DNA from 3 places in the Micromonospora taraxaci genome. Region 2 is predicted to be linked to each of the others. Evidence: riboswitches for the same ligand, from Rfam matches in the RefSeq annotation. Region 2 holds a riboswitch; each other region holds the start of a gene.
What was found. Region 2 has a riboswitch for cyclic di-AMP ahead of FHU34_RS08960 (coiled-coil domain-containing protein). Riboswitches for the same ligand answer to the same signal wherever they lie in the genome.
Positions count from the first base shown of each region.

Region 1 (7,974 bases), 1.7 Mb from region 2:
GATGCAGGGCTCGGAGACGTGGAGCGAGGGGTGGGACTGCGCGTTCGGCGACAGCGTCGCCGACGGCCGGACTGGCTGGCGCTGCATCCACAGCCCGCTGCGGCCGGGCGAGACGAGCGAGCAGCTGTACTACGGCGGGATCCTCACCTCCACCACCGTCGGCGATGTCGTGACGATGGAGGCGACCGCGGCGACGACGTCGCCGGAGACGACCCTGGAGAACAACACGGCTCGGCACACCGTCACGGTCGAGCAGGGGGCGATCGTCCGCGGCACCGTCTGGGTGGACGGCAACAACAACCGCGTATGGGACACGTGCGAGGTGGGCGCCCCGGTCGGCTACGAAGGGATCTCCCGCATCGACGTGGCGACGCAACCCGGCGGGTCCGGCTCCGGCGGGCTGACCACCATCAACCCCGACGGCACCTTCACGGCGTACGTCCGCCCGGGCACCTACCGGGTGCAGTTTCACGTGCACGACCCGCACGACTTCATCGACTCGATCGACTCGGACCTGATCTACTACTGGAACGAGACCGGTGGCGCCAACTACGGCCACACCGACTGGGTCACCGTAGCTACGGGTGATGAGGTGACGCTGGACGCGGGCGTCAGGTCACGCTGGATCCAGTCCTGTTGATACTCCTCGGCGCCGTTCCGGCGCACCCGGGCGGTCCGGCCTCCGCGGCCGGGCCGCCCGGATCTCGTCGTGGGCCATCGGCACGGGGTCCGCTCGACCCTCTGGCTACCGGCCCGTGAATGGCCCATCGGACTCAGCCTGGCGCTCGGCTCGCCAGATCGCATGTCCCCACAGTGGCCGTCGCCGCTCGGTCATCCACGCTCCATCCCGAGCCGCCCTCATACCGCGGTGAAGGTCGAGCGGAAGAAGGCCGGTAAGCGGGCGGCTGGCGCATCGGCAAGCCCCAGGGGCATGGGGAGGAAGCGTGGCTGGTGGCCCGTGGATGGCCCGTCAGGTGTTCATTGCCGGCGGAACATCGAAGGCCCTGACCGGGACTCACGTCCTGGCCAGGGCCTTCGCGGTGGAGCGGGTGACGGGAATCGAACCCGCACTGTCAGCTTGGGAAGCTGATGTTCTGCCATTGAACTACACCCGCAAGCGGCACCACTGTACCCGAGTGGTCGAGCCGGTGCACCCAGGTACCCCCGGCGAGCTCGCCACCCCCACACACCCAGGAAAAAGTTTCCGGACGGCAACATATGCTCGTTCTCAAATACGTCGATGGAATGTAACGTCTGCCACACGTTGCCAGCCACGGCGTGACACACCCCCTGCCGCGCCGCCAGAAAGAGGTGGGCCCATGGGACCCCGTCCCAACCTGCTGACCCGGCGTGCCGCCGGTGTCGCATCGACGACCCTCGCGCTGCTACTCAGCACCGCCGCGGTGGGTGTCGTTCCTGCCGCTTCGGCATTCTCCGCCGTGCCCGACGCCTGCGCGGAGCCGGCCGACGGCCACGCCAACGCCCGAATCAAGCCCGGCGCGGCGGCCAAGCACGACCCGAACGAGTTGACCGCGCAGCAGGTCCGTGAGCGGGAAGCCGACCTGACGGCGGCGCAGCGCGAGCGCGCCAACTTCCGCACCGGCGCCGGCGCGACGGCCCTGGCCACCGTCACCGTCCCGGTGGTGGTGCACGTAATCCAGGAGAACAGCACCCGGGCCGGCGGCAACATCCCCGACTCGATGATCACCTCGCAGATCAGCGTGCTCAACCAGGCCTACGCCGGCGCGACCGGCGGTGCGGCCACCGCGTTCGCCTTCCGACTCGACTCGATCAACCGGGTGACGAACCCGTCGTGGTACCCGATCGTCTACGGCTCGTCGGCGGAGCGGTCGATGAAGTCCTCACTGCGGGTCGGCGGCAAGAACACGCTCAACATCTACCTCGGCGAACTGAGCGACGACCTGCTGGGTTGGGCGACCTTCCCGCAGCGGAAGCTCAGCAGCGCCGACGGCGTGGTCGCGCTCAGCGAGTCGCTGCCGGGCGGCACCGCCACCAACTACAACCAGGGCGACACCGGCACCCACGAGGTCGGCCACTGGCTGAACCTCTACCACACCTTCCAGGGCGGCTGCGGCGGCTCGGGTGACAGCGTCAGCGACACCCCGGCCGAGGCCTCGCCGGCGTACCAGTGCCCGACCGGGCGCGACACCTGCTCGGCGACCGGGCTGGACCCGATCACCAACTTCATGGACTACACCTACGACTCGTGCATGTACCAGTTCACCCCTGGTCAGGCCAGCCGCATGATCACCGCCTGGAACGCCTACCGCGCGGCCTAACTGCTCCGCGTACAACCGGTGTCGGCTCCGTCACGACGGAGCCGACACCGTCGTGTCAGAGCCCCGGTCAGGCGGCCGTGCACTGCACGTCACGGCTGAGGCGGGTCGGCCGAGCCTGTGGCACGGCGACCGGCGCGGCCGTCGCCGACGGGGCGTGCGGGTCCAGCCAGACCCGGACAGCCGGCCGGCTCGGCGTGACACCCGGGACGCCGGCGACGTGCTGCTCGCGGCGGGTCAGCATTGCCACGTCGACGGTGAACTCGAACAACCGCCAGTCGACCTGCTGCTCGGCCCGGGCACTCTGCGCCAGCCGCGCGACCCGGACCGGATCGGTCACCGGACGAGCGTGCCCCGCCAGGTAGGCCTCGTCGTCGCTCTCCTCCGGGGGGAACGAGTGCAGCGCGTAACGGCCGTCGCGTTCGAGGTCGCGGCGCTTCGGGGAGTCGATGATGAAGCAGAAGAGACCTTCGTCCGTGATGACCGGGGAGACCGGATGAACGCGGGGCCCGCCGTCGGCGCGGACCGTGGCCAGGTAGCCGAAGCCCGGCCCGTACTGCTGAAGGAGAACGCGGATCCCGTCGGCGAGTCGGGGCTCGTCGGCGGCGAAATCGGACCAGGAAGCCATGCGAGCATTCTATCGAACAAATGTACGACGGGCGACCTCGACGCGCTGGTCACCGGCACCGAATCCGGCCGGTTTCGGCAACGCGGCTATGGTGGTCCGATGCTGCTCTCCGACCGCGACCTGGTCTCCGAGATCAAGGCCGGCACGCTGGGCCTGGAGCCGTTCGAGCCCACCCTGGTCCAACCCTCCAGCATCGACGTCCGACTCGACCGGCTGTTCCGGGTCTTCAACAACCACCTCTACACCCACATCGATCCGGCGATGCAGCAGGACGACCTGACCTCGGCGGTCGAGGTGCCCGACGGCGAGCCGTTCGTGCTGCACCCGGGGGAGTTCGTGCTCGCCTCGACGCTGGAGGTCATCTCCCTGGGTGACCAGCTCGCCGGCCGACTCGAAGGCAAGAGCTCACTGGGCCGGCTCGGGTTGCTCACGCACTCCACCGCCGGCTTCATCGACCCCGGCTTCTCCGGACACGTGACGCTGGAGCTCTCCAACGTGGCGAACCTGCCGATCACCCTCTGGCCGGGCATGAAGATCGGGCAGCTCTGCATCTTCCGGCTCTCCTCGCCGGCGGAGCACCCGTACGGCTCGGTGGTCTACGGATCCCGCTACCAGGGCCAGCGGGGCCCGACGCCGAGCCGCGCCTGGCAGCACTGGCGCACCTGGCCGACCCGCTGAACCCGTGACGACGAGGGCCCGCCGCGACGGATCGCGACGGGCCCTTCGGTCACTCCCGATCAGCCTGGACGGCCGTAGCTGTGGATCGGGCCGTCGTCGACCTTCTTCATCTTGACCGGTTGGCCGGCCTGCGAGGCGTGCACCACCCAGCCGCCGCCGACGTACATGCCGACGTGGTGGATGTCGCTGTAGTAGAAGACCAGGTCGCCGGGGCGCAGGTCGCCCTTGCTGACGTCCTTGGTGACGCGGCTCTGCTGGGCGGCGTTGTGCGGCAACGACACACCGGCCTTCGCCCAGGCGGCCAGCATCAGCCCGGAGCAGTCGTACGAGTTGGGTCCCTCGGCGCCCCACACGTAGGGCTTGCCGATCTGTGCGCAGGCGAACTTCACCGCGACGCCCGCGGCGCCGCCGGGATAGCTGCCGGGGCAGGGCGCGGGGCGCAACGAACCACCGCCACCGTTGCCGTACACCTTGAGGCGAAGCTTCTGCAGCCGGTCGATCTCTTCGTTGATCTGCTTCTTCTTCGCGGCCAGCTGAGCCTCGGTACGGGTCAGCTGGGCCACCATCTCGTCCAGCGGCGCCTTCTGCGCGGCCAACTCGTCCCGCAGGTCGGCCACCTCGCGTACGTCCTGTTGCTGGTTGTGCGCGAACCGGTCGAGCATTTCGAGCTGACTGACCACCTCGCTCGGTGACCGGCTGCCCAGCATCGCGTTGACGGTCGACACGGTCTCACCCTTGTACGCCCGCACGGCGAGGGCGCTGACCTTGTCCATCGCGGCGTCGACCTGCTGTTCGAGCGGGGCGATGCGGGTGGCCAGAGCGTCCGCCTGCTTGCGCTTGACGGCGAGGTCGGTCCGGGTGGCGTTGTGCCGTTCGATGATCGGTTCGAGTTTGTTCCAGTCCTCGTCGATCTGACGCTCGATCTCCGCGACGGACGGGTCGGCGTGGGCCGCCGTGGCGCTGCCCGTCAGGACGACGGCGACGCCGACCAGCGCGGCGAGAGCGGTGGTGAAGCGGGACCAGCGTGGGCGCGGCACGATCGGCGTCGGGCCGGCTGCTGCCGACCGCTCGGACGACGGCCGCGGGGCATGGAGTGCCACCGGGGTTCCGTACTCCTTCTTCCTGACCGCCTACCGGGTTAGCTGACGGGTTCGGGCGGGAAGTCGGCGCCCTACCGCAGTGGCTGCGGATTCACCCCGAGGGACCTGGGTCCCCGGTTCGCTCGGAAACGACTCGGCGGTGTCGGTCCGTTACCGCCCGGGCTGGGCGGAGCTGCTATCGGGCCGACGAATGACCAGAGTAGAGACGCCTGTTACCAATCCGCAACCCGTGCGGCCGTGACACTCCGTACCGATCGAGTGGGGGTCACTGACCCGGTGTGAAGATTTCTTTCTGAGCGAGTCGATAGATGGAAAGGTATTGACGCGGACTCTCCAGCGGCGCGATGGTGACCTGACCTCTACCCGCGAGAATCTAGGGGGTTCGATGCACCATCCAACCCTGTCGACCGGCTGGCGCGCACTGCTCGCCACCACCGTCATCGCCGCCGCGAGCGCGGTGCCACTCTCGGCGGCGGCCGCCGCCGCACCCACCACCGATCGCCAGCAGCAGTACGCCGCTGCGGCGACGGAGTACGGCGTACCGGCCGGTGTGCTGCTCGGCGTCTCCTACCTGGAGTCCCGCTGGGACAGCAACGCCGGCACACCGAGCACGAGTGGTGGCTACGGCCCGATGCACCTGACCGACGCCCGCCACGTCGCCGCTCTACCCGGGCGCGGCCACCACGATGCCGGTGCCGAGGACCCACGCGGCGACGACTCCCGGCCCGCCCGGGTGCCCGCGCCCCGACCCGCCGAGGCCCCCGCGCCGGCCGCCGCCGCGTTGCAGACCGTGGACGCCGCAGCCGCGCTGACCGGCGCCACCCCCGAGGCGCTGCGCACCGATGCGGAGGTCAACATCCGGGGCGGGGCTGCGCTGCTCAGCGCGTACCAGCGGGAGTTGGGTGCACCGGTCGGCGCGGACACCGATCCGGCGGCCTGGTACGGCGCGGTGGCCCGCTACGCCGGTGCGGACAGCGCCGACGCCGCAGCGGCCTTCGCCGACGAGGTCTTCACCACCATCGCCGCAGGCGAGTCCCGGGTGACCGACGACGGTCAGCGAATCACCCTGCCGGCGATCGCGGTACAGCCCCAGCGCTCCTGGTTGGACCGGCTGGGCCTACGCCGGCTGGCCCGCCCGGACGGGGTGGAGTGCCCGCGCACCATCTCCTGCGAGTGGATCCCCGCACCCTACGAGGCGTTCGGCGACGGGGACTACGGCAACCACGATCTTTCGGACCGGCCCGCCCGGCAGAAGATCGAGTACATCGTCATCCACGACACCGAGGCGAGCTGGGCGACGACCCTGAAACTCGTCCAGGACCCGACGTACGTGAGCTGGCACTACTCGCTGCGCTCGGTCGACGGGCACATCGCCCAGCACGTGAAGACCAAGGACGTCGGCTGGCACGCGGGCAACTGGTACGTCAACGCCAAGTCGATCGGTCTCGAACACGAGGGCTTCGCCGCGCAGGGCACCTGGTACACGGAGGCGATGTACCGGACCTCGGCGAAGCTGGTCCGGCACCTGGCGCTGCGGCTGGGCATCCCGCTGGACCGCCAGCACATCATCGGCCACGACAACGTGCCCGGCACCGTCGCCTCGACCGTGCGTGGGATGCACTGGGATCCAGGCCCGTACTGGGACTGGACGCACTACTTCGACCTGCTGCACGCGCCGCGACTGGACACCGGCACCCCGGCCACCGGGCTGGTCCGGATCGACCCGGACTACGCCACCAACCAACCGGCGTTCACCGGATGCGTCACCGCAGGTGTGCCGTGCGCGCCGCGCGGCTCATCGTCGGTGGTGCTGCGGAGCGCACCGTCCGCGGACGCGCCGCTGGTCAACGACATCGCGCTCCGGCCGGACGGCACCCCGAACACGATGGCCGTGTCGGACCACGGGGCGCGGGCATCCGCCGGGCAGACGTACGCGCTCGCCGGACGGCAGGGTGACTGGACCGCGATCTGGTACCTCGGGCAGCGGGCCTGGTTCCACAACCCGGCGTCCGCGCCGACCGCCAGCTGGACCGTCGGCGTCGTGGCCACGCCGAAACCCGGACGGACGATTGTCCCCGTGTACGGACGGGCGTACCCGGAGCAGGCGGCGTACCCGGACGGGGTGCCCTACCAGACGATCTCACCGCTGCAGTACACCCTGGCCGCCGGACAGCGGTACGCCGTCGGCGCGGTGCTGGCCGGCGAGTACTACCGGGCCAGCACGTTCGACGGCTCGTCGCCGGGCGACTGGACGGTGATCCGCGGCAAGAACCGCTACGCGCAGATCCAGTTCGGCCACCGGATCATGTACGTCGATCTCGCTGACGTGCAGCTGCTGCCCTCCCCGGTGGGCGCGCCCCGCTGAGAACCACGACGGCCCCCGGTCGGTGACCGGGGGCCGTCAGTACGTGATCTGGATCAGCCAGGTCTGCGGAACCCGGCGACCGGCATCGTGTTGATGCTGGACACCTGCACCGGTTTGCCGGCACGTGGTGCGTGCACCATCTGGTTGTTACCCAGATACAGGCCGACATGCGTTAGGCCGGAGAAGAAGAAGACCAGGTCACCGGGGCGGGCGTCAGCTCGCGCGACAGCCTTGCCCTCGTTCCACTGGTCACCGGTGTGGTGAGTGAGGGAGATCCCGGCCGACTTGTAGGCGTACTGGGTCAGCCCCGAGCAGTCGAACGAGTTCGGGCCGGTGGCGCCCCAGACGTACGGATCACCGACCTGTTGGCAGGCAGTCTTGATCGCCTTCTGGGCGGCCGAGCTGGTCACACCGTTGATCGTCGGGCAGCCCGCGGTCTTGACCGTGGTCTTGGGCATTGACGCCTCAAGCTGCTTGATTTCGGCGTCGATCTGCTTCTTCTTGGCCGCCAGCTCGTTCTGCTGCGTGGTCTGGGTGGTGATCAGCGCGTCCAGCTTCTGCTTCTCACCGTCGTACTTGGCCCGCACGGCCAGCACACCCTCGACCTCCTTGCGCTCCTGCGCGGCAAGCCGGTCGAGCACGGTGAGCTGCTCGGTGAGCGTGTCCGGCTTGACGCTGACCAGCAGCGAACCGATGTCGTGCGACGGGCCGGAGATGTAGTAGCGGGAGGCGAGGTCGCCCACCCGGTTGAGCGCCAACTCGCTCTGCAACGCGAGCGGCTCGATCTTCTTCTGCAGGCTCGCCGACTTCTGCCGGTTGACCTTCAGCTGCGCCCGAACCTTGTTGTACTGCTCGATAGTGGGCTCCAACTGCTCCCACTTCTTGTCGATCTGCGCCTCGATCTCG
Region 1 is NZ_VIWZ01000001.1:189,073-197,046, forward strand. It holds gene FHU34_RS00945 (DUF11 domain-containing protein) at 1-640, shown strand, start outside; tRNA gene FHU34_RS00950 (tRNA-Gly) at 1,042-1,115, opposite strand; gene FHU34_RS00955 (zinc metalloprotease) at 1,320-2,300, shown strand; gene FHU34_RS00960 (pyridoxamine 5'-phosphate oxidase family protein) at 2,368-2,925, opposite strand; gene dcd (dCTP deaminase) at 3,025-3,603, shown strand; gene FHU34_RS00970 (C40 family peptidase) at 3,663-4,703, opposite strand; cyclic di-AMP (ydaO/yuaA leader) riboswitch at 4,717-4,852, opposite strand; gene FHU34_RS00975 (N-acetylmuramoyl-L-alanine amidase) at 5,089-7,068, shown strand; gene FHU34_RS00980 (C40 family peptidase) at 7,122-7,974, opposite strand, start outside.
Region 1: it holds a riboswitch for cyclic di-AMP, as region 2 does, so the genes downstream of both, FHU34_RS00970 (C40 family peptidase) here and FHU34_RS08960 (coiled-coil domain-containing protein) in region 2, are expected to answer to the same signal.

Region 2 (7,974 bases):
CGAGCCGAGCCGGTTCGTGCACCGGCAGCTGTGGGTGACCGGCCTGCTCGGCCTGTTCGGTGCCCCCGAGCCCTACTTCGCCGGTGCCGCCACCCCCGAGGTGCTGCCCGGCGCCTGAGCGCGCCCGACACCACGTCAGGTCTGCTCGTCCAGCCCGGTCAGGTCGACGTCGGTCGCTTCGGTGACCGCCCGGATGGCCGTCACCGACGCGTACCCGGCGGCCAGCAACGCCACGTCCGTGCCGGGCTGCGCGGCCTGCCCCGGCTCCTCCAACGAGGTACGCACGAAGCCGTGACCGGACTCGGCCACCGTCATCTGCACCTGGCCGAAGCTGGCCAGCGCGCCGCGACGCACTCCGCGCAACTGCCCGTGCGGCAGGTCCGGCGCGTTCACGTTCAGCACGCTCTCCAACGGCGCGGATCGCAACCGGGGGAGCAGATCAAGGGCGACCCGTGCGGCGGTGCTCCAGTGCCGCTCGGTGTCCCGTACCCGGGCTGCGGCATCCACCGCGGCACCGCCGCTCGCCGCTGTCGCCTCACCCGCGGAGAGCACGTCGAGGGAGACCGCCATCGCGCGACACCCGTTCGTGGCGGCGGTGAACGCGGCCCCCACCGTCCCCGAGTGCAGGACGGCCCGGCCGGCGTTGGCGCCCCGGTTGATGCCGGAGAGCACCACCGACGGCGGTGGGCCGAACGCGCCGTGCAGGGCGATCAGCGTGATGAAGCCGGGGGAGCCGCCCACTCCGTACGCCGGCACTCCCGCCAGGTCCGGTAGCGGGTGGTCGTTCACGACGACCCTCCCGTCCCGTTCCATGGCGCTCATCGCGGCGCTGGTGCCGCTCGCCTCCTCCAGTGGCGCGGCGACCACCACGTCCAGGCCCCGCTGCACGGCCGCCCAGGCGAGGGCCTGGATGCCGGGCGCGGCTATCCCGTCGTCGTTGGTGATCAACACCCGCACTGTCATCGGTCGACCACCCGGTCGGCCAGTTCGTCAGGGGTAGTCCGCTCCTGTGGCCGGCTGTCCGCCGGCACCAGTCGGACTCGGTCCACCAGGCCGGTGATCGAGTCCAGCCGTCCGGTGCCCAGGCCGTGCCGGGTCACGTTGAGCGCGCCGGCCGCGGCACCGGTCCGGATGGCGGTCCGGATGTCTCCGCCGCTGGCCACGATGGCGGCCACCCCGGCGGTCATCGAGTCGCCCGCGCCACGCGGGTCGGCGGCCTCCAGTCGGGGCATCTCGACCTCGAACAACTCCCCGTCGATGAGCGCGAGCGCCGGCTGGTCGGCCCGGCTCACCACCACCGTCTCGGCGCCGGCCGCGTGCAGCTCGTACATGGCCTGGGTCAGTTCGACGGTGTCGTCGGTGCGGGCGCGGCCGTCGCGGATCAACTCCTCGTGGCTCACCTTGAGGAAGAACACGCCGCTCTCCAGCACCGCGGCGAGATGATCGCCGGAGAGGTCGACCACGACCCGGCCGCCGTTGGCGCCAAGGTCCGCCGCGAAACGCCGGTACAGGTCGGCGGGGACGAGCCACGGCGCGTTCGGCCCGCTGAGAATGCTCACAGCGGCCCTCAGGCCCTCGCCGAGGGCCAGGTTGTACAGCTCGTCGAGCTCGTGTCGGCTCAACGGCTGCCCGGGTACGTCGGCGATCTCCTGCCGGGACCCGCCCCGGCGGTCGTGCACGTACCCGCCGCTGCCGGAGTCACGGACCACCACCTTCAGGTCGACGCCCTCGCTGACCAGCAGTGGCTCCAACACCTGGCCGATCTCGCCGCCGAGGGCTGCGCAGAGCACCACGTCGACGCCGAGCGACATCACCATCCGGGCCTGCCAGACCCCCTGCCCGCCGGGGTGCAGGTGCAACTCGGGGTGGTCGTTGGGCTGGTCCAGGGTCACGGTCAGCTGTGGTGTGGGCGCGAAGACCATCACGTGCCCGCTCACCGGATCGTCGCCGTTCATGGTGTCCGCCCCCAGCACGTTTGGGTAATTCATCACTAATGCGACAAATAGTAGCTCCCTGTCCTGCCGCCCTGGGTTCGTCGGCCGGGGCGTTGCCAGTCAGACATCGGTAGGGGACGATCGTGCGACCATCGACGGCGGGAGACGGTGTGCTCACCAGCGATACCTTCAGCTACACCGTCCAGGCCCGGTGCTCGCCGGCCCACGCGGCGGCGATGCTCAGCGACCTGACCCGGCAGGGCGAGCTGCACCCGCTGATCGTCCGGGTCCGTCGACTGCCGCCCCGACCTGGTGCGCAGGCCAGCTACACGATCAACGACCGTTTGGCGGCCGGCCCGCTGCACTTCAAGACCACCTACCACGCGGACGTGCTGATCAACGAGGACGACGAGATCGTCATGGTGGCCCGTCAGTGGCCGGCCACCACTGTGCGAAACCAGACCCGGTTGCGCCCCGAGCCGGATGGCCTGGTTCGGATCGACGTTGAGATCACCCTGACCGCGCCGACCCCGCTGTTCCGGTACGCGTTCCGCCAGGCCCGTGCCGCCCACCTCGCCCTGGCCACCCGACTGGGGCCGGCCCTCGAACGCGCCAGCGACCCCCCACCCGCCGCCTGACCCGCCCGCCCGCGCGCCCGCGCCAAGATCCGCGCAATATCCCGGATGTTGCTGCCTCCGACGCTCGGGAGACAGCACTATCCCTGATGTTGCGCGGATCTTGAGGGCGAACACCCGACGCGGCCGCCCGGGAGCGGATCGGCGCGCCCACAGCCGTCAAGGTCACGCTCGATCATGGATGTAGTGGCCTGATGGCGCTCAGGAGACCACTACATCGTGGTTGCAGCGTGATCACGGCGGCGTGGGCACCGGCTTGCGAGCGCTGGTCGTTCGGGCGGCGTGCCGGCGTCCCCACGGCTTGTAGGTGGACAGCACCGTCGCGATGATCATGAGGGTGGTCGACACCGCGGGCGCGATCACCAGGTCGGCGCGATCCCGTGCGGGCAGGGCGGCGCCCAACGCTCCGGCGTGCCGCAGGTTCGGGGTGAGCAGGAACAGCACCAGCCCGACCATCATCGTGGTGATCACGAGCTTGACCAGCACCCACCGGTAGCGCAGGAGGCCCCACGGGGTGAGCAGCGCGCTGACGACACCGATCAGCCAGACCAGGACGCTCAGCGGTGCGAACAGGACGGTGCCGACCACCGCACCGACCGGGTAGAAGACGGCCGGGTCGGCGCCCCGCTGTACGGCGATGCCGAGGGTGAGCAGCACCAGGTCCGCGCCGAGCCAGCCCAGCGAGGTGACCAGGTGCAGGGTGAGCAGTGCCTTGCGGGCGGTGGGTGGGATCCGAGGCATACCGCGATGCTGCCCGCCGACAGTGGCCGGGTCGTCCGACGACCGGCGACATCGGGTGTACGCCCCGCGACGTAGCCGTGGCCGGTGCCCCTCGACGGGGGCACCGGCCACGAGTGGTCAGTAGACCGACAGGTGCACGTGGTTGGTGTGGTCGCTGGACGGGTCGCCACCCGCCCCGCTGTACGACTTCCATCCGCTGCTGGGCAGCCAGATCTGCCTGTACCAGATCACGTACAGCACGGCGAGCCGGTCGGCGTTGCGGATGAAGTACGCGGCCAGGTTGTTGCCGTACGTCTTGTCGCCGCCGGTGGCGTCGCCGCCGAAGCCACCCTTCTGGGCGGCGAAGTCGCAGGCCCGACCCTTCGGGTGCTCACCGGAGCCGCTGGGGCGGTGGCAGGAGACGTACCGGGTGAAGCCGGCGGCCTTGGCCTGGTTGAGGGCGTGCAGGGTGCGCGGGGTGATGCAGCCGCTGGCCGGCGTGGGGTCGTCGACGTTGCACGACTCCTTCGGCCAGGAGCCGTCGGAGTTGCGCGGAGCGGCCTTCGCGTTGCTGGTGGAGGTGCCCCGGTTGGAGTCCGTGTCGGCGGTGGTCTGCGGCTTCGGGGTGGTGGCGACGGTCAGGGCCCGCTCGGCCTGCTCCTTGCGCTTGGCCATCACCGCGACCTGCTTGCGCTGTTCGTTGATCTCACCGTCCAGGGCGACCCGGGTGCGGTTGGCCTGCTCCTTGCTGGTGAGGAGGTCGCGCAGCACCCGGTCCTCGTTGGCGGCCACCGCGTCCAGGGAGGCGGCCCGGTCCATGAAGCCTTCCGGGGTGTTGCTGTTGAGCAGCGCCGAGATCGTGCTGAGTCGTCCGGTGCGGTACGCGACGCCGGCGATCTCGCCGACCTTGCCGCTGCGCTGGTCGAGTTCGACCTCGAGGGTCTTCAGTTGGGTGGTGAGCTGCTGCTGCCGCTGCACGGAGGAGTCCAGGGCGCGCTTGGCGTCCAGGTAGCCCTTGCTGGCGGCCTCCAATTGGGCTCGGAGTGCCGGGGTGCCGCCCTCTTCGTCGGAGTCGGGTGCGGCGGCCCGCTGGCCGGTCGGGGGAGCGGCCGAGGCGGTGCCGGCCGGGAGCGCGACGCCGAGAGCGAGCATCGCGACGATCAGGGCCGCCAGTTTGGCGGCAGGTGGTCGTGCTGGTGCCACTGCGCAGTCCTTCCGTCAGCCGCCGACCGGGTTAGCTGACGGGTTCGGGACGGAAGATCCCTACCGCTGACGCGGATGCACCCCAGGAACGTGGTTCCCCGGTTCGCCCGTGCGGGCGATTAGGCGACGACCACCACCGGCGCCGGGAGGCGCCGCCTGGTGGCGGCCGGGACAGAGCCTACCGGTACTGGTGGGGCGGCTGCAGCGAATGTGACGGACGGTGAGTGCGTCCTCACGCGGGACTCACCTCACCACTCGATGGAGCCGCACGCCCCGGACGCGGCACCCGGTTCGATCTGCAACGTCGCGTGCTCGATTCGGAAGTCGTTGTGCAGGGCCGTACGCGCTGCGGTGAGCACCGCGCCGACCTCTGCGCCGGGCTCCATGGTGAGGTGTGCGGAGGCCACGTCCATGCCCGAGGTGAGCGTCCAGACGTGCAGGTCGTGCACCTCGACCACGCCGGGAACGGCGGCCAGCCGGTCGTGCACGGCGGTCACCTGGAGGTGTTCCGGTGCGGCCTGCACCAGGATGCGGATGGCTGCCCGGGCCAGCCGCCAGGTGCGTGGCAGGATGAACACGCCGATGGCGACGGCGACGAGCGGGTCGGCCCACCACCAGTCGGTGACGGTGATGAGCAGCGCCGCGCCGATCACGCCGACCGAGCCGAGCAGGTCGCCGAGCACCTCCAGGTAGGCGCCCTGGATGTTGATGCTCTCCCGGGCCCCGGTGCGGAGGAGGGCGAAGGCGACGATGTTGGCGAGCAGGCCGAGGACGGCCACCACGAGCATCGGACCGGTGATGACCTCGTGCGGGTCGCCGAAGCGGCGGATCGCCTCGATCACCACGTAGACCGCGACGCCGGAGAGCAGGACGGCGTTGGCCAGTGCGGCGAGCACCTCGAGTCGGTAGAGCCCGAAGGTGCGCTGCGGGTCGCCGGTGGCCCGCCGGGTCGCGGTGATCGCGGCGAGCGCCATGCCGATGCCGAGCACGTCGGTGAACATGTGCCCGGCGTCGGAGAGCAGGGCGAGCGACCCGGTGTGCAGGGCGGTGACCGCCTCGACCACCATCAGGGTGGCGAGCAGCCCGAATGCCGCCCAGAGTCGACCCCGGTGCTGGTATGCGGCATTGGCGACGGACCCGTGGTGGTGGTCATGACCTGCGCCCACGTGAATTACCTTCCGCCGCCGTCCGAGGTCCGGTCCAATGTATGTTCACATCGCAATGTGTGCAAGTGTACGGGTCGCGCCTCCCACCGGTGGCCGCTCGGACAGGTCAGCCGGTGGGGTCGATGGTGGTGAGTCGCTGGGTGGCCCGGGACAGCGCCACGTACAGGGTGCGTACCCCGGCACCCGGATCCGCCCGGATCTCGCTCGGGGCGACCAGCACGACTCCGTCGTACTCCATGCCCTTGGCCTCCAGGCTGGTGACCACCTGCAACCTCGGCGCGTCCAGCGCGTCGAGCCAACCGGCGACCTCGTCCCGACGCGGCACCGGCGTGATCACGCCGACCGTGCCCTCCACCTCGGCCAGCAGGTCGGCGGCGGCCTTCACGGTCGCGGTCTCCAACCCCGTCGCGGGCACCACCAACTCGACCGGATCGACGCCGGTGGACCGGACGGCGGTCGGCAGCGGCAGGTCCGGGTAGAGCCGACGGATCTCCGCCGCCGCCACCGCGAAGATCTCCGAGGAGTTGCGGTAGTTGGTGGTGAGCGTGAAGTCGTGCCGCTTGCGCCGGCCCAACGCCTGGTCCCGGGCCCGGTCCAACTCGTCGGGGTCGCCGGTCCACGCGGTCTGCGCCGGGTCACCCACCACCGTCCAGGAGGCCAGCCGACCACGACGGCCGATCATCCGCCACTGCATCGGTGAGACGTCCTGCGCCTCGTCGACCACCACGTGCGCGTAGTCCCGGTAGTCCTCTGGGCGCTCCCGAGCCGCCGCGCGGGCGGCCCGCTGCCGGTCGGCGGCGGTGCTCAGCTCGCGTACGCCGCCAGCCAGCTGGAACGGGTCGCGACGGGCCCGGGCCGGCTGCACCGGCTTACCGAGTAGCGCGTCCAACTCGTCCAGCAGCGCGATGTCGGCGATGGTCAGCCCGGTCGAGTCCAGATCCCGGTACGCGGTGGTGAGCAGCCGGATCTCCGCGTTGGAGAGGATCCCCCCGGCGTACCGGCGCAGCCGGTCCGGCTGCGCCAGCCAACCGAGCACGTGCCGAGGGTGCAGACGAGGCCACCACGCCTTGAGGAACTCCCGGAACTCCGACCGCTCGGCGATCTCCGCCTCGAAGGCCCGCTGTTGCGGCAGACGGGTGACGCCCACCTCTCGGGCCTGCGCCCAGAGCGCGGCGAACACCCCGTCGAAGCCAGCCCGGCGCACCTCGTTGCGTCGGGCGCCCCGGTGCAGCGCGCGGTCTCGGATCCGGTCCAGCGTCGTCCGGTCCAGCCGCAGCAGCGTGCCCCGGTACAGCAGCCGCAGCTCACCCGGGCCGCCCGGCACCGCGTCGCGGGCCGCCCGCTCGAGCACCCGACGCATCCGCAGCGAACCCTTCACCGCCGCCACCTGGGGCGGGTCGGTGCGGGTGGCGCTCATCCCCGGGAAGAGGGTGCCCAACGAGTGCAGGGTCGCGGTGTCCTCGCCGAGCGACGGCAGCACCGAGCCGATGTACTCCACGAACACCGACGACGGGCCCACCACCAGGATGCCGCCGCCCGCGTACCGGCTGCGGTCGGAGTAGAGCAGGAACGCGGCCCGGTGCAGGGCGACAGCGGTCTTACCGGTGCCGGGGCCGCCGGCGACGATCGTCACCCCGGAACCGGGCGAACGGATCGCCTCGTCCTGCTCGCGCTGGATGGTCGCCACGATGTCCCGCATGCCCCGGCCGGTGGCCTTGGACAGGGTGGCCAGCAGCGCGCCGTCACCGACGACCGTCATCCCCTCCGGGGCGGCGGTCGGGTCCAGCAGGTCGTCCTCGATCCGGGTGACCCGTTCGGCGCGGGACTGGATCGTGCGGCGACGCACCACGTCCAGCGGCTGCGCCGGAGTGGCCTGGTAGAAGGCGGCGGCGGCCGGCGCCCGCCAGTCGACGACCAGCGTGCGGGCGTCCTCGTCCCGGATGCCGAGCCGCCCGACGTGCAGGACCTGGCTGTCGCGCAGGTCCAGCCGGCCGAAGACCAGCCCCTCGTGCTCGGCGTCCAGGGTGTGCCGCCGCTGCGCCGCGTGGAACACCATGGCGTCGCGCTCGACCAGCGCGCCGTGCGTGCCCACCCGGGCCATCCGATAGCCGTCGCGCTCGGCGCGGACCGCCGACCGCCGCAGCTCGGCCAACCGCGCGTACACCCGGTCGAGGTGGCGTTGCTCGACGGCGATCTCCTGCTCCAGGCCGGTCTGGTCGGTCAACGCACGCTCCTTCGACTGTCGCCGGCAGGCGGCGGAAACCGCGCAAGCCAACCGCAGAAGGGTACGGCCCCGCGCCCGACCCGCCGCGCCCG
Region 2 is NZ_VIWZ01000001.1:1,877,468-1,885,441, forward strand. It holds gene FHU34_RS08935 (STAS domain-containing protein) at 1-118, shown strand, start outside; gene surE (5'/3'-nucleotidase SurE) at 136-963, opposite strand; gene FHU34_RS08945 (1-phosphofructokinase family hexose kinase) at 960-1,922, opposite strand; gene FHU34_RS08950 (SRPBCC family protein) at 2,105-2,572, shown strand; gene FHU34_RS08955 (hypothetical protein) at 2,804-3,310, opposite strand; gene FHU34_RS08960 (coiled-coil domain-containing protein) at 3,428-4,492, opposite strand; cyclic di-AMP (ydaO/yuaA leader) riboswitch at 4,497-4,628, opposite strand; gene FHU34_RS08965 (cation diffusion facilitator family transporter) at 4,741-5,658, opposite strand; gene FHU34_RS08970 (HelD family protein) at 5,765-7,882, opposite strand.

Region 3 (7,974 bases), 2.3 Mb from region 2:
TCGAGGTGACGTCCGACGGCGCCGCGGCCACCGCCCTCTACGAGCGGACCGGATGGCGGTGCACCGGGACCAGCACCGCTGCGTGGACCGCACCCGACGGCAGCGCGGTGTCGCTGCGTCACTACACGCTGTCCGGTGACGCCGTGCCGGCCATCGCCGCGAGCCGGCGGGCGAGCAGGGCCGCGGCGTCGCGCAACTCCGGAGGCTCCACCACCTCCACCTCGTAACTCAGACGGGCGAGGTGCGCGGCGAGCCAGTCCAGGCGCTCCCCGCCGACGACCAGCACGCACCACCCGTCGCGGTCGTCCTCGACCCGCCCCACCTGGGGCGGCACCACCTCCCGCACCTGGTCGACCGTCGCGCGCACACGTGCCCGGGCGAGATACCGGTACGACGCCTCGGTCACGGCCCGCTGCACGAAGGCGACCGGGTCCGGGTGCTCGCGCGCCCGGAAACGCCAGGTCGTCGCAAACGCGGCAGCCATCCGGTCCAGGCGGAACGTCCGCCAGTCGTCGCGGTCCACGTCCCAGGCCATCAGGTACCAGCGGCGACCTGTCGTGACCATCCGGACCGGCTCGACCGTCCGCTCGTGCTGCCCACCGTTGCGTGCCTCGTAGGTGAATCGCACCCGCACCGCGTCGCGGCAGGCCCGGGCCAGCGTCACCAGCACCTCCGCGTCGATCTCGGCCACCGGACCCATGAGCGTCTCCGTGGACCCGTGCACCGCCCGTACCTCGGCGCGCAACCGTGCCGGCATGACCTGGTCGAGCTTCGTGAGGGCCCGCAGGGCCGCCTCGCCCGCGCCGGCGATCGTGCCGCCCGAGGCGAGGCGCAGCGAGACCGCCGTCGCGATCGCCTCCTCGTCGTCGAGGAGCAGCGGTGGCAGGCGGGTGCCCGCACCGAGCTGGTAGCCACCACCGACCCCCGGCACCGCGTGCACGGGATAGCCGAGCGCACGTAGTCGCCGCACGTCACGACGCACGCAACGGTCGGTGACGCCGAGCTCGGCGGCGAGGTCCGCGGCCGTCCAGGATGGCCGCCGCTGGAGCAGCGCCAGCAGCCGCAACACCCGCTCGGTCGTCGCCTCGACGGTCACGCGCCGATCGTTACACAGAATGCGGAACGGTTCTGTCCGCTATCCACGAGAGGCTGGTCCCATGACCGACCAGGATCACGAGACAGGGAGCTGACATGGCCCGCGACATGCAGATCACCTTCGACTGCGCCGACCCCGCCGCGTTGGCGGCGTTCTGGGCCGAGGCCCTCGGCTACCAGGTACAGGGCCCGCCCGGGAACTTCGAGTCCTGGGAGCAGGCGCTCGACGCGATGGGGGTGCCGCCGGAGCACCGCAACGACGCGTCGGCGGTGGTCGACCCCGAGGGCTCGCGACCACGGCTGTTCTTCCAACGGGTTCCCGAGCCCAAGCAGGTCAAGAATCGCGTACACATCGATGTGCGGGCCGCACCCGGGCTGGAGGGTGACGAGCGGATGGCGGCCCTGGAGAAGGAGGCCGAGCGGCTCGCCGCGCACGGCGCCACCCGGCTCGGTCGCCACGAGCCCGCTCCCCCGCTGGGTGCCGGTCACCTCGTCATGGTCGACCCGGAGGGCAACGAGTTCTGCCTCGACTGACGCCACGTCCGCCCAGGTCACTGCCGCGATCACCGGATGCCATGCGAACATGTGTACGTGTCGCCCGGTGCCAGCATCCTGCACGCCGACCTGGACGCCTTCTACGCGTCGGTCGAGCAGCGCGACGATCCACGCCTGCGCGGCCGGCCGGTGATCGTCGGCGGGGGCGTGGTCCTCGCGGCCAGCTACGAGGCGAAGGCGCGGGGCGTCCGCAGCGCGATGGGCGGCCAGCAGGCACGCCGGCTGTGTCCGGACGCGATCGTGGTGCCGCCTCGGATGTCGGCGTACACGGCGGCGAGCCGCGCGGTCTTCGAGGTCTTCCGGCAGACCACTCCGCTGGTCGAGGGGATCTCGATAGACGAGGCGTTCCTGGACGTGGGTGGCCTGCGGCGGCTGGTCGGGCCACCGGCCGACGTCGCGGCGCGGCTGCGTCGGGAGGTTCGTGAACGGGTCCACCTTCCGATCACGGTGGGTGTGGCCCGCACGAAGTTCCTGGCGAAGGTGGCCAGCGGGGTGGCGAAGCCGGACGGCTTGCTGGTAGTCGCACCGGACGCCGAGGTGGCGTTCCTGCACCCGCTTCCGGTCGAACGGTTGTGGGGCGTCGGCCCGGTCACCTCCGCGAAGCTGCGGGAGCACCGGATCCGTACCGTCGGCGAGGTGGCCCGGCTCGGTGAGGCCGCGTTGGTGTCGCTGCTCGGGTCCGGTGCCGGCCGGCACCTGCACGCCCTGGCGCACAACCGTGACCCACGCGCGGTGCAGGTTGGTCGCCGACGCGGCTCGATGGGTGCCCAACACGCGCTGAGTCGCACCCCGCGCGCCCCGGCGGAACTGGACGCCATCCTCGCCGGTCTGGTCGACCGGGTCACCCGGCGGATGCGCGCGGCCGGGCGGTCCGGTCGCACTGTGGTGCTGCGGCTGCGCTTCGGCGACTACAGCCGGGCGACCCGCTCGCACACCATCGGCAAGGCGACAGCGGACACGACGCCGCTGCTCGCCGCCGCGCGCGCATTGCTGCGGGCGGCCCAGTCCGAGATCGACAGTCGTGGTGTCACGCTGATCGGTGTGTCGGTGGGCAACCTGGACGACAGTCCGGTGCAGCCGGAGTTGCCGTTCCACCGCGACCCGGGCGCGGAGTTGGACGCCGCTGTCGACGCGGTCCGCGACCGGTTCGGCTCGACGGCGCTCACCCGTGCGGTCCTGCTCGGCCGGGAGCCGGGTGTCGAGATGCCGCTGCTGCCGGATTGACCGATCTGCGTGCGGTGTCCACGCGCGGAGTTGCGACAGGAGACACATCACAGCAGGTCGGCGGTTTAGCCGGCAGCCGACGGGTGACCCTTGGGGGGTACAGCCTGACAAGGGGGGACCCACCATGTCCGAGGACACCAGCAACCGAGCGAGCCGCGGCGCCGAGCGCCCGCACGACGTGACCGACCCGCTGCTCTGGCAACTGGCGATCGACGTGTTGAGCGCCCACGAGCCGGACGACGAGGGTCACTGCCGCAATCTCCAGTGCGCCGGGCAGGCCTGGCCCTGCGCTGCCCGTCAGGGCGCCGAGCATTCGCTGCGTCTGTCCCGCGGCGGGTCTGACTCCGTCGAGGTGACCGTCGACGGCGGGACCGATCTGGCATCGACCTCTCGCTGGGGTCGCAACGCCGGCCCGGTGGCGTCGCGTCGAGCGCCGAAGGCGTCCGCCTCGGCGGCGTGACTCGAACCCGGCCCGGCACTCGGGCTGACCAGCACCGAACACACGAACGCTCGGCCGATGACCCGGCCGAGCGTTCGTGTGCCGTCCGTCAGAGGCTGAGCTTCTGACCGGGGAAGATCAGACCCGGGTCGGCCCCGATCAGCTTCCGGTTGTGTTCGTACAGCGCCTGCCAGCCGCCGGACACCCGACGGGCGTCGGCGATCTCCGACAGGGTGTCGCCCGGCTTGACCAGGTACGTCTGGCCGCCGGCCGGCGCCGCGGTGCGTTCATGGTTGCGGGTCGCCGGCTGCTCGCCGCGCGACGGCCGCTCCTGCCGCTCGGTGGGCTTCGCGGTGGACTTCGTCGACTTCGCGGTGGACTTGGTCGACTTCGTGCCGGAGCCTCCCGACGAGCCGCCCTTCTTGCCGCAGGTCGGCCAGGCACCGATGCCCTGCCCGTCGAGCACCTTCTCGGCGATGGCGATCTGCTCGCCACGGCTGGCCAGGTCGGCGCGGGCGGCGTACTTCTTGCCGCCGTAACCGGCCCAGGTGCTCTGCGAGAACTGCAGGCCACCGAAGTAGCCGTTGCCGGTATTGATCTTCCAGTTACCGCCGGACTCGCACTTGGCGATCGCGTCCCAGTTGACTCCGGCCTGCGCCGGGGCGGCCGGGCCGAAGAGGGCGACAGCGCCGGTGACGGCACCGACGGCCAGGGTGCCGACGGCGAGGCGGCGGGTGGTGACCCGTCGATGACGGGGCGTGTGAACAGACGTCATGTGAGCTTCCTCCACGCCGGCGAGGTGAGCTGTCGGGTTCGGGCCGAGGAGCCCGGCCGCACGGTGGCGGCTTCACCCCGAGGTGACGTGCACCGAGGAACGTGTGGGTCCCCCGCTCCTGCCCGGGTGACTGGGTTCCGACGGCCGGGGGCAGGATTTGGCGTTGCCGGCCGCGGTGTCCGCAGTGGCGAACCCGACCGACGTTAGGCACGTTCGGTGACGATCGCCCAACCCCTGTGAAGTTCTTCACCGGGGTACGCGGGGCGCCGTCCGCAGCGGTTGCGGCCGGCCGGACACTGTGCAGAGAGCACTGTGGACCGGTACCGATCAGGCCTCGTGACGCAGCCAGGCCACGGTGTAGCACCGAGCGACTCGACGTGTCCGTTGGTGATCGGATGCACGACGCCGGTACGCCGAACCGGCCGGCGGGTCCCTGGTCGGGTGGCCCGCCGGCCGGGAGGTCGACCGTCTACAGAGTGCGCGCCAGCCGGTCGGCGAGCGTCCGGGTGAAGCGGGCCGGGTCGGTCAGCTCACCGCCCTCGGCGAGCACGGCCAGGCCGTAGAGCAGCTCGGCGGTCTCGGTCAGGGCCGCCTGGTCGCTCCCCTGCTCGTGGGCCTTGCGCAGCCCGGAGACCAGCGGGTGCCCGGGGTTGATCTCCAGGATCCGCTTGGTCGGGGGCACCTCGTGCCCCATGGCCCGGTACATCTTCTCCAGGGTCGGCGTGAGGTCGTGGGCGTCGCCGACGACGCAGGCCGGTGAGGTGGTCAGTCGCGACGACAGCCGGACCTCCCGGACGCTGTCGGTCAGCGTGGTGCCGAGCCAGCCGAGCAGGCCGGCGAACTCCTGCCGCTGCTGCTCGCGCTCGGCCTCGGCCTGCCGCTTCTCCTCGTCGGTGTCCAGGTCGATCTCGCCCTTGGCGATCGAGCGCAGCGTCTTGCCGTCGTACGCGCCGACCCGCTCGACCCACACCTCGTCGACCTGGTCGGTGAGCAGCAGCACCTCGTGACCCTTGGCCCGGAAGGCCTCGAGGTGCGGCGAGTTCTCGATGGCGGCCCGGGACTCACCGGTGGCGTACCAGATGTCGCTCTGGCCGTCCTTCATCCGCGAGACGTAACCGGCCAGGTCGGTGGGCTCGGTCGCGTCGTGGGTGGAGGCGACGGAGAGGATGTCCAGCAGGGTGTCGCGGTTGTCGGTGTCGTCGATCAGCCCTTCCTTGACCACCGCGCCGAACTCGGTCCAGAAGGTGCGGTAGCGCTCGGCGTGGTTGGCCTTCAGGTCCTTCACCGTGGCGAGGACCTTCTTGACCAGGCGGCGACGGACGATCTGGATCTGCCGGTCCTGCTGGAGGATCTCCCGGGAGATGTTGAGCGACAGGTCGTGCGCGTCGACCACACCCTTGACGAAGCGCAGGTAGGTCGGGACGAGCGCCTCGCAGTCGTCCATTATGAAGACACGCTTGACGTAGAGCTGCACACCTCGGCGACCCTGCGGGGAGAACAGGTCCAGTGGGGCGTGGCTGGGCAGGAACAGCAGCGCCTCGTACTCGAAGGTGCCCTCGCCCTTCATGTGCACGACCTCGAGCGGGTCGGCCCAGTCGTGGCTGACGTGCTTGTAGAACTCGTTGTACTCGGCGGCGTCGACCTCGTCGCGGGGCCGCGCCCAGAGCGCCTTCATCGAGTTGAGGGTCTGCACCTCGCTGGTGGCGGCCTCGCCGTCGGCGCCGGGGCGTTCGACGGTCATCCGGATCGGCCAGGCGATGAAGTCGGAGTAGCGCTTGACGATGTCGCGGACGGTCCACTCTGCGGTGTAGTCGTGCAGGTTGTCCTCGGTGTCGGCCGGCTTGAGGTGCAGGGTCACAGTGGTGCCCTGCGGGGCCTCGTCCACCGCCTCGATCGAGTACGTGCCCTCGCCGGTGGACTCCCAGCGGGTGCCGCCGGTCTCGCCGGCCTTGCGGGTGACCAGGGTGACCCGGTCGGCGACCATGAACGCGGCGTAGAAGCCGACGCCGAACTGGCCGATCAGGTCCTGCGAGGCGCGCGCGTCGGCGGATTCCCGCAGTTGGCGCAGCAGCTCGGCGGTGCCCGACTTGGCGATGGTGCCGATCAACTGGACGACCTCGTCGCGGGTCATCCCGATGCCGTTGTCCCGCACGCTGAGGGTGCGGGCGTCCTTGTCGACCTCGATCGTCACGTGCAGGTCGTCGGTGTCGGCGACGAGGTCCTTGTCGACGAGAGTGGCCAGCCGCAGCTTGTCCAGGGCGTCGGAGGCGTTCGAGATGAGCTCCCGCAGGAAGACGTCCTTGTTCGAATAGATCGAGTGGACCACCAACTGGAGGAGCTGACGCGCCTCGGCCTGGAACTCCAACGTTTCGGCCTGGTTGCTCACACCGTCTCCCATCTCGGCTCGTGCGGGGTTTCGCGGAAAGGATACGAGTCGTCACGGGCCGGGGTGCCGCCGCGTCCGGGTCGCATTCCCGATTGAGGGGGGCGTCGGTGTGAGATGGCTGACTTTGGTTAGCAGAAGTCAGGTGGGATAGCGTGACCGCCATGAAGATCTCTGGAAGCACCGCCCTCGTCACCGGCGCCAACCGTGGCCTCGGCCGCCACCTGGCCGCCGAACTCCTCGCCCGTGGCGCCACCGTCTACGCCGGCGCGCGCAACCCGGACGCCGTGGACCTCCCCGGCGTGACGCCGGTGCGCCTGGACATCACCGACCCCGCCTCGGTGGCCGCCGCCGCCGAGCTTGCCGGCGGCGTGAACCTGCTGATCAACAACGCGGGCATCGACACCCGGACCGACCTCCTCGACGGCGACCTGGACCTCGTCCGGCTGGAGCTGGAGACCCACTACATCGGCACCCTGTCCACGGTCCGGGCGTTCGCGCCGGTCATCGCCGGCAACGGCGGCGGAACGATCCTCAACGTGCTCTCCGTGCTGTCCTGGGTGAACTTCCCGATGCACGCCGCCTACGGTGCCGCGAAGTCCGCCGAGTGGGCGATGACCAACGCGCTGCGCCTCCAGCTCGCCGAGCGGGGCGTCCGGGTCGCCGGCCTGCACGTCGGCTACCTGGACACCGACATGGCCGCCAATGTGACCGGCCCGAAGTCCGACCCGGCGGTGATCGCCCGGCTTACCGTGGACGGTATCGAGGCCGACGCGTACGAGATCGTCGCTGACGACGTCAGCCGGCGGGTGCAGGCCGGGTTCCCCGGGGGCGTGGCGGCGCTCTACCCCCAGCTCCCCTGACCCACGACGCGACGGGCCGCCGCCAGCAAGCACCGGCGGCGGCCCACCTGCACGGGTACGCGCTCAGCTCGCCTGCAACGCCACGTCGTCGAGCACGAAGCTGGTCTGCAACGACGAGTCCTCGGTGCCGGTGAACTTCAGGGTCACCGTCTGACCGGCGAACCCGGCCACGTTGAAGCTGCGCTGGGTGTAGCCGGCGGCCGCGTTCAGATTCGAGTACGTCGCCAGCGTGGTGGAGCCCACCTGCACGGTGAGCCGGTCGTACGCCGTGGAGCCGGTCGTCTCGGCGGTGTCGATGTGCAGCCAGAACGACAGCGTGTAGCTGGCACAGCCGGCCGGCACCGTCACCGACTGCGACAGGCTCTCAGTGCTGGAGCTGCCGTTGCCGCCCAGCCACGCCTTGTACGACCCGGTCCGGGCCGGCTGGCTGCTGGAATTGGTGATCACGCCGGAGGACGCGGTCCACGGGGTGCTGCCGCTCTCGAAGCCGCCGTTCCCGATCACCTGACCACCGGTGCAGGCCGGGGTGCCGCCGCTCACGGCGAGCTGCCACAACGCGTACGCGACGCCATCGGCCGCCCGGTTCAGCACGGTGGCGCTGACGTTGGCGGTGGTGTCGCAGGACCGGTGGTAGCAGGGG
Region 3 is NZ_VIWZ01000001.1:4,190,368-4,198,341, forward strand. It holds gene FHU34_RS19425 (GNAT family N-acetyltransferase) at 1-227, shown strand, start outside; gene FHU34_RS19430 (helix-turn-helix transcriptional regulator) at 122-1,096, opposite strand; gene FHU34_RS19435 (VOC family protein) at 1,192-1,629, shown strand; gene dinB (DNA polymerase IV) at 1,666-2,874, shown strand; gene FHU34_RS19445 (hypothetical protein) at 2,999-3,334, shown strand; gene FHU34_RS19450 (LysM peptidoglycan-binding domain-containing protein) at 3,423-4,088, opposite strand; cyclic di-AMP (ydaO/yuaA leader) riboswitch at 4,089-4,229, opposite strand; gene htpG (molecular chaperone HtpG) at 4,558-6,486, opposite strand; gene FHU34_RS19460 (SDR family oxidoreductase) at 6,636-7,334, shown strand; gene FHU34_RS19465 (M28 family metallopeptidase) at 7,398-7,974, opposite strand, start outside.
Region 3: it holds a riboswitch for cyclic di-AMP, as region 2 does, so the genes downstream of both, FHU34_RS19450 (LysM peptidoglycan-binding domain-containing protein) here and FHU34_RS08960 (coiled-coil domain-containing protein) in region 2, are expected to answer to the same signal.